Linked DNA regions of Lentisphaera araneosa HTCC2155. The protein of the gene in region 2 interacts with the protein of the main gene of each other region in a pairwise test. Links are inferred from orthologs where the notes say so. Each region holds a gene or a part of one and is shown on either strand. Other genes may lie near its edges.

The links. Proteins that work in one complex are often made in the same cells at the same time.
Region 1: the proteins of LNTAR_RS06035 (region 2) and def interact in binary tests that used the Escherichia coli proteins (3 or more experiments, as listed by UniProt). The link is inferred for Lentisphaera araneosa HTCC2155 from one-to-one orthologs.

Annotation. Positions count from the first base shown.
Region 1 is NZ_ABCK01000050.1:6,674-11,093, forward strand. The notes cover bases 683-3,645. They hold def (peptide deformylase), read right to left. Parts: upstream 2,480-3,645; coding sequence 1,886-2,479; downstream 683-1,885. Other genes in these bases: LNTAR_RS24040 (CDP-alcohol phosphatidyltransferase family protein), read left to right, coding at 683-1,395; LNTAR_RS24045 (DUF3859 domain-containing protein), read left to right, coding at 1,434-1,853; LNTAR_RS24055 (Rne/Rng family ribonuclease), read right to left, coding at 2,482-3,645. Outside these bases: lipA (lipoyl synthase), read left to right, coding at 1-124; LNTAR_RS26840 (small basic protein), read left to right, coding at 238-393; more of LNTAR_RS24040, read left to right, coding at 460-682; more of LNTAR_RS24055, read right to left, coding at 3,646-4,086; fmt (methionyl-tRNA formyltransferase), read right to left, coding at 4,102-4,420. UniProt on the Escherichia coli protein: Removes the formyl group from the N-terminal Met of newly synthesized proteins. Requires at least a dipeptide for an efficient rate of reaction. N-terminal L-methionine is a prerequisite for activity but the enzyme has broad specificity at other positions.
Region 2 is NZ_ABCK01000005.1:60,389-64,759, forward strand. What follows is about bases 1-2,955. They hold LNTAR_RS06035 (aspartate-semialdehyde dehydrogenase), read right to left. Parts: upstream 2,003-2,955; coding sequence 998-2,002; downstream 1-997. Other genes in these bases: tyrS (tyrosine--tRNA ligase), read right to left, coding at 1-996; LNTAR_RS06040 (enoyl-ACP reductase FabI), read right to left, coding at 2,002-2,802. Also shown: LNTAR_RS06045 (hypothetical protein), read right to left, coding at 2,974-3,234; LNTAR_RS06050 (sigma-70 family RNA polymerase sigma factor), read right to left, coding at 3,231-3,797; LNTAR_RS25240 (serine/threonine protein kinase), read right to left, coding at 3,813-4,371.

The DNA.
Region 1 (4,420 bases), on a different replicon or contig from region 2:
AGAATACGCAGAGAAGCTTGGCTTCAACGCTGTAGCCAGTGGCCCAATGGTACGCTCTTCTTACAAGGCTGGTCAGTTGATTACAGCAAAACTTCAAGAACAACAATTAAATTTAAAAAATTAGTTTGACAAAAATTCAAGCTACGATACTTTCAACACTCATCTAATTTCCACTCAGGTTTGGATATTCTTTTCGATACGCCTGACAATGAAAAATTTTAATACGGAGACACACAAATGTCTATTCACAGAAGTTTAAAAGTAAAAGGCAATACTGCTGGTAAAAAGAACGTACTTAAGCGTTTCGAACGCGTCGACCAACTCATTCAAGAAGGTCGTCTTAAGCCAGGTGATCAAGTTTTAGGTCTACCAAAAACTAAAGTTAACATCTAAGACTTTAAAAAGACTTTTCCAAAAAGACAGGTATTTTAACCTGTCTTTTTTTTTCGTGAGATCCCTATGAGCACAGAACACACAATTAAGCATACACAGCTTTACAAAAAGATCCCTACCCTCTTGACTTTGGGTAATTCTCTTTGTGGTTTTACTGCAATCCTTCTAGCTCTGCAGGCCTACGAAAAGATTCTCACGAAAAACTCCAACGATCACTTCGAAATTATTTCCCATAACGCTAACACAACGATCATGCCCTATGTTTTCGCGGCATGTGCCTGGGTTATCATTGGCGCCATGATTTTTGATGCATTAGATGGCTGGAGCGCGCGCAAACTCAACGCCACTTCTTTACACGGCATCGAAATGGACTCACTTGCCGACATGGTCACATTTGGTGTTGCTCCAGCTGTCCTCGTGTACATCTACGCACACGTAACAGTATTTTTAGGTTTTGCAGAAGTTAAAGACCTCGGATTCATTCGCCAAGATAGACTGTTTTGGCTAGCAGGCGCCATGTACATGGGTTGCGCAGCCTTAAGGCTTGCACTTTATAATGCCATGGAAATGGAAAGTAAATTCAATCCCAAAGAAGGCGTCGCTAAAGAAACCGGCTTCCGTGGCATCCCCACACCTGGAGCAGCTTCAGCCGTATGCTCGATAGTCATTATGGGTACTACAGAAGCCAATCTCCCCGAATGGCTTATGACTTTTTTTCTCCCTATTTACACAGCATTCTTAGGTCTACTAATGATCAGCCCTATCCCTTACCCCCACATGGCCAAATGGCTTGTTTCACCTGTGAATCGCGCTCGGAAAATCATTATCCTACTGCTCATCATAGTTGTAGGAACTGCTGAAGTCATTCGCTATGGCAGCGGCCCAAAAATGACCGCAGCCGCACTCATCAACCTCTACGTGCTATCTGGCCCCATCATGCTTATCTTAAGTAAAATCAAGGGCCACAAAATCACCGAAGATGAAGATCTTATCAGCGCTTAAAGGCTCGCTAGATATTTTCAAACAAGATCCACTCAACAATGGCTAGAAAAAAAACAACTTTCAAAATGCTAAGCTATGGCGTCCATAGCCACTGGGACAAAAGCAGCAAAGAACTCCCCAAGCTAAAAAAATTCACCTGGCAAATACCCGCTCGTTTAAACATTGAATTTGGCTATGTGCTTAACATCAAGCAAGCTCGTGGAAAAAAACTCGAATTCATCATTGATCACCCCGACTTTATCGACGAAAAAACTGGAGACACCGCAGCTCCATTTCGAGGTGAAATGTATATTCGCTCGAATGACTGGGACTTCTTCTTAGGGGATACTCTATGGTCTCCCATCGAAGACAAAGTAGGAACTTGGACTTTAACAACCAAGATAGAAGGGGAAACCCTAGTTCAAAAACGCTTCACAATTACCGAAGATCAAGGTCAATTTTCCGATTGGAAAATATAAAAACCCCGTTATTTCTAACGAGGTTTATAAACTTAACGGCGTTTCTTAGCCTTTCGCTTTTTAAGAGCTTTTTCGGTCTTCATCCGTAACTGTTCTAATTTTTTAGCCACGAGCTTCAAATCATCTTTCTCAGCTTTATCCGTGAATAAAACACCATCAAGGTGATCGATTTCATGCTGCATACAGCGAGAGGTTAAACCGCCAAAATCAGCTTCGATAATTTCGCCCTCCAGTGTTTGCGCTTTTAGAACAATGTTGCTAGGGCGAACCACTGCGGCATTAATTTGAGGTATAGATAAACAGCCTTCTTCAAAAGATATATCTTCGCCCGAAGTAGAAATAATTTCTGGATTGATGAGAGCCAAAGGCATTTTAGGGCAAAGCAATTTCTCCCCATCACTGCCATATGTCTCATCTTCAAAATGAGTGTCAATAACAAAAACTCGCAAGCTCCTACCTACTTGAGGAGCTGCTAAGCCAATGCCATTCTCTTCGTACATGGTATCAACCATTTCTTCCACAAGCTCACGGATCTCATCGTTAATTTCAGAAATCGGCTCAGCAACTTTTCTGAGCACCGGATTTCCAAATTTTTTAACATCAAGAATATGGCTTCCTGAAGACATGATTAACGATACTCCTTCATGGACTGAGGATTCACTACTTTAAACTCTTCCACGTGTAAGCTATCATCCGCACGGAAAGATAAATTACCACCAAGAGACTTCTCCATATTCCTAAGAATACGGGCATCCTCATCACGTAGACGATGTAAAATATCAGGGTGACAAATCACGCGCACTTCAATTTTCTCTTTTGTTCTCTTTAATAAAGCTTGAAGCTTTCTCTGAATTTCAACTGACACGGAAACCATCGACTTAACCACACCTTTACCCTCACAATTCGAACAAGGTGTGTAGAGAGAATCTTTAAGAGACTGGTGTTCGCGCTGACGAGTCATCTCCAAGAGACCAAGCTGAGAAATAGGCGAGATCTTAGTCTTAGCCTTATCGTGCTGAACAGCTTTTTTGAGTGAGCGATAAACCTGCATCTGATCCTTTTTGGAACGCATATCAATGAAGTCGATTACAACCAAACCACCAATATCACGCAAACGCAATTGACGTGCAATAGCTTCGGCTGCCTCAAGGTTGGTCATCAAAATTGTCTCAGGATGATCTTTACCTTGACGAGCTTTACCTGAGTTAATATCAATGGCGATTAGAGCTTCGGTCTCATCAATACAGATGTAGCCACCAGAAGGTAAACTCACTTGACGTTCAAAAATTGAGTCAATTTGCTTAGCGATACCGAAGTGCTGAAATAAAGGCTTGTGCTTATTGTGATGCTTTAGCTTACCTATATTCACATCAGAAATTTTGACAATTGTCTTTCTGAAATCTGCGTAAGCATCGTGATTATCAATCCAAACTTCATCAACTGAATCAGTCAAGAAATAACGCGTCGAACGCGACATCAAATCAGGCTCACGATAAAGGCAATAAGGAGCACGCTGAGTTTGACGATTGCGCTCCATCGTATCCCATATATCTAAGAGCATCTCGATATCGTTGTGGAAATATTCCTCTGGCTTACCGTCACCCAAGGTACGGCAGATACATCCCATTCTCTCTGGAAGACTCATTTTACGAAGAATATTGCGTAAACGATCTCTTTCTTTGTGATTCTGAATGCGCTTAGAGACACCGATATGACTTGTATGTGGCAATAAAACTAAGTAGCGACCAGGAATACTCAAGTTAGTTGTTACACGTGGGCCTTTAGTTCCGATAGGTCCTTTAGTAACCTGTACAATAACCTCTGAACCCACGGGGAAAATTTCAGGTATACGCTCAATCTCTTGACGCATGCGCTCCTGTTCATCTCCATCCTTAGATTTCATCGATTTTTTTATCGTACTGCGAAATGAGTCCCCAATATTGGCATCCATTGCGGCGACAGTATCTTTTGACATAGCATCTTGCTCAAAAAGACCATCGTTATATGCAGCTGGAATCATATCCCAATAATGTAAAAACGCGTTCTTTTGAAAACCGATATCTACAAACGCTGCTTGCAATGAGTTTTCTAAGTTTTTGATACGGCCTTTAAAAATAGACCCAACAAGTCGCTCTTGATCATAACGCTCCACTTCGTATTCGGTGAGAGTATTATTCTCAACCATAGCGACGCGTGTCTCAAGTTGCTCTTTGTTAATAAAAATTTGTTTCATAATTTATCCTAAAATTTAACTATTCCTCGAAGTAAGGTTATCTCCATTTTTTAACCCTGCTCCAAGCAAAAAATCTTTCACATCCATTTCTCGTTTCCCTTCCGGTTTCACCCGGCGCACTTCTAATAAGTCTGAGGAAGAACTGGCCACCTTTAAACTGGACCCATCTAAAACGATCTCTCCTGGAGATCGCTCTAGTGAGCTGGACTCACAAACGCTAGCTTCACATATCGCAAGTCGTTTGAATTTGTCCCCAACTTGGTAATAAGTCCAAGTCCCCGGCCAAGGCTGGCAGGCAAAGATTTTTCTAATATTTGACTCAGCTGGCTGGCTC
Region 2 (4,371 bases):
TTCTCTAATGTCTTCACGCCCGAAAAGTGCGGCAGCCGCAAAAATAGCTTTTTTCGCTTCTTCTTCGCCGTGGATCATCGTGGTCATTTCCCAAGCGAGCTTCTTTTGCGCTTCGCGCAAATGAGGTTCTTGTTCAACGGAAGCTTGTAGTGCTTCTACGACATCCTGAGGAAGGAAGGTAAAGAACTTAATAAAACGAATCACATCGGCATCGGCCACATTAAACCAGTACTGATAGAAGTCGTAGGGGCAAGTTTGCTTAGGATCTAACCAAACTGATCCACCCGCAGTCTTACCAAACTTTGTTCCGTCAGATTTCATGATGAGTGGTACTGTCATGCAGAAAGAGCGCTTACCATTGCTTCGGCGAATCAAATCCATACCCGAAGTCATGTTGCCCCACTGATCACTACCACCAATCTGAAGTGTACAATTATGTTCGCGATTGAGGTGAAGGAAGTCATAGCCCTGAAGAACCATGTAACTAAATTCTGTGTAAGAAAGCCCAGCTTCTTTACCTTCGAGACGAGAAGAAACTGAATCGCGGTTCATCATCACGTTAACAGAAAAGTTTTTACCAATATCTCTGAGGTATTCAATAATATTAATCTTAGAGATCCAGTCAAAGTTATTCACCAAAGTTGCTGAGTCACCACTAAAATCAATAATTTGTTTTAGCTGAGACTTAATACTTTCCACATTATGAGCAATATCATCTGAACTCAAAAGATTACGTTCTTGGCTTTTCCCACTGGGGTCACCAATCATGCCCGTAGCACCGCCAGCCAAAGGTAAAACACTATGACCATACTCTTGGAAACGACGCAGCGTGATAAGTGGCACTAAGTGACCAATGTGTAAGCTATCTGCCGTGGGATCAAAACCACAATAGACGCTGATTTTTTCGTCACTTAGATATGAACGTAGCTCATCCTGACCTGATTCTTGAAAAATAAGTCCACGCCACTTGAGCTCATCGTAAATATTGTCAGCCATTCTAGCCCTCTAGAAGAAGCTCAGCAATTTGAACTGCATTTAAAGCAGCGCCTTTGCGAACCTGATCACCAACTAACCATAACTCAAGACCATTATCAAGAGTCACATCGCGACGGAGGCGACCTACGTAAACTGGGTCTTTACCGGAAACATCTAAAGGAGTTGCCCAAAGGTTTTCTTCGCGGTTTTCAAATACTTCAACACCAGGAGCAGATCTGAGAACTTCATAAGCTTCTTCGATTGTGTAAGCATTATCGAATTCGATATTCAAACTCTCTGAGTGAGCACGCATAATAGGTACACGTACGCAAGTGGCTGTTACTTTTGAATCTTCATGAAAGATTTTGCTCGTTTCATTCATCATCTTCAACTCTTCTTCCACGTAACCATTCTCTTTCATCGGAGAGTTGTGTGGAAATAAGTTAAATGCGTAAGGCTGATTGATCACTGTATTCTCAAAGTCTTCACCTTGCAATTTAGCCGCAGTCTCTTGTTCGAGTTCCTGCATAGCTAATGCACCTGCACCAGATGCCGCTTGATAAGTTGAACATACAGTTCTCTTCACACCAAACTTCTTGTGAAGCGGCCATAGAGCGAGCACCATCAAAATTGTTGAACAGTTCGGGTTGGCAATAATACCCTTGTTCCATTTGATGTCTTCAGGATTGATCTCTGGCACAACGAGTGGAACTTCTGGGTCCATTCTGTAGTGCGATGTATTATCAACAACCACTGCACCAGCTTTTACCGCTGAAGGAGCGTATTCTTTTGAAAGTGAACCACCAGCAGAAGCAAGAACAATATCTACGCCTTCAAAACAGTCGTGAGTCAATTCTTCTACAGTGATGTCTTCACCACGGAAATTGATCTTTTTGCCTGCTGAACGAGCAGAAGCAAGAAGTTTAAGTGAGTTGAGCGGAAAATTGCGCTCTTCGAGTAATTCTAAAAGTTCGGCACCCACTGCACCAGTGGCACCCATAATTGCAACATTAGGTTTATTCATCATTATTTTTCCAGATTGTAAGCTTCCATGGGGCCCACGCCAACATTGCTGAACCCGCAATCAACATGAATGACTTCTGAAGTGATACCACGACTTAAGTCAGAACATAGGAACATCGCTGCATCACCAATCTCGTCGATTGTGTTTACACGACGTAGAGGAGAGATTTTCTCTTGAATGGTCAACATCTTTGTGAAGCCGGCGATACCACGAGCGGCAAGAGTATTCACTGGACCGGCAGAAATTGAGTTCACACGAACGCCTTGAGGACCGAGGTCATTAGCTAAGTAACGCGTGCTACATTCTAAACCTGCTTTCGCAACGCCCATAACATTGTAGTTAGTACAAATTCTTTCTGAACCGAGGTAAGTCAAACTCACAATACTCGCACTCTCACTGAGGTAAGGCTGAGCCGCTTTAGAGATAGCCACTAAAGAGAAAGAACTTACTTCACCCGCCATCGCGTAACCTTCGCGACTGGTGTTGTAAAACTCACCTTCAAGCTCAGATTTGTCAGCAAAAGCCAAACAGTGTACGACAAAATCAATTTCGCCATGTTTTTCGCCAAGTGCTTTGAAAGTTGAATCGATGGTTTCTTGATTAGTTACATCACATTCGAGTAGTTCTACATCATTGATATCGAATTTTTTAAAGAGTTTTTCAACTCCATCTTTCATACGATCATTCATGTAGGTCAAAGTGATATCTGCACCTTGATTTCTAAGGGACTCAAAAATGCCCCATGCAATTGATCTGTGATTTGCTACACCAAGGATAACACCTTTTTTGCCTTTCATTAACATGGCTAAACTCCGTAAGTTGTTGGGATTTTATATTTTAAACTCGCAGATAGTAGCACAATTCAAGAGAAAAAAAAGATTAAAAAAATCTTTTTCATCACAGGATCAAGTGAAAGCATTATTTAAGGAAAGATTATGACAACAAAAGCAATTTTTATTTTGAAACAAAAAGATCTATTTCTCTTCTTTTTGTGATTGCCGAACTTGAGCTTTGAGCTTTTCTTTGAAGTCTGAGTTTAATTTCTTTTGGCACCCTTCTTCGAACTCCGCAAACTTACTTTCTGCATGCTGAAATTTTTCGGCATCGCGCTGATAGGAACCACATACCACGCACATTTTTATATGAAGCTTTATCCACCAACGCTGCATGGGCGAAGCTTTATGAAGTTTTTGGTCAGCCATTTTTCTAGCAATCTGTTTACAAGTTAAAATCATTTGTACGTATCGCCCCAATTCTTATTCAAGCAGACTTTCATCGACTTTCTGACTCGGTGTGTGATCACCCATAAATTTGCATGGCTAATATTAAATTCTTCGCAAATTTGCTTTGCATCAATTCCGTCAATCTCTTTCATCATGTATATACTTCTCAAAGGCTCATTCATTTTTTCTAAACATGCTTTAAAGATCTGCCAAAACTCTTCTTTCTCAAATGATTGGAAAGGATCAAAGTCCCAATCGGCAACTTTTCGAGAGAAAACACCTGCCGTTTTAAAGATTTTACTATTGACTTCAGGGAAGGAATTGAGTTCACTTTCATTCAATTCTCTTAAATCGCGCTTAATGCTATCGATAATTTTATTTTTCATTATTCCGCGCAACCAAAATTTCACGGGGACACGCCCATCAAACTTATCTAAGGATTTTACTGCGGCTAAAAAAGTTTCTTGCACCACATCTTCTGCTTTGTGGCTATCATTGAGTCGAGAGTAAGCAAAGCCGAATAAATAATCGGAATATTCCTCTACCCAAAACTCGGGTTCACGCTCTTTGCTCACGATAAAATCTCTTGTTTACTTTGTATACTGTATCAAGAGTAGAAGAATAATAATACTTGTCAAAACAGCAAAGATAGAAATCAGCACTAAAACGATACTTTTTTGATTCCTATAGATAAATTGAGAAAAATGACGATTTAAACCTGCCCCTTTGTCGGCGTCGGGAATATAACCCGCCATATAGACCTCAACATCGCGCATCAAATCACCAACTTTTTGATAACGTTCAATTAATTTCTCATCCAAAGCTTTCATACAGATTGCGGCGAGCGAACGAGGCACTCGACAATTGGGCAAGTGGATGAGCTTCACATTATCTGGATTGTCGCCAACGGCTTCCTCACTGTAAAGTAATGGGTGTTTGATTTTTTCATTCAATTTACGACGTAAAACTGCGGTAGTCGTCTTACCATTCGCGGGTGCACGCAGGGTTAAAATCTTATATAATATCCCCCCGAGTGCATAAACATCGCTACGAGTCCCCACGAGATCAGAATTACCAATCGCTTGCTCGGGCGACATAAAAGCAGGGGTCCCAATAACTTTTTCTTTTTCTGAATCAATGATGAAATCC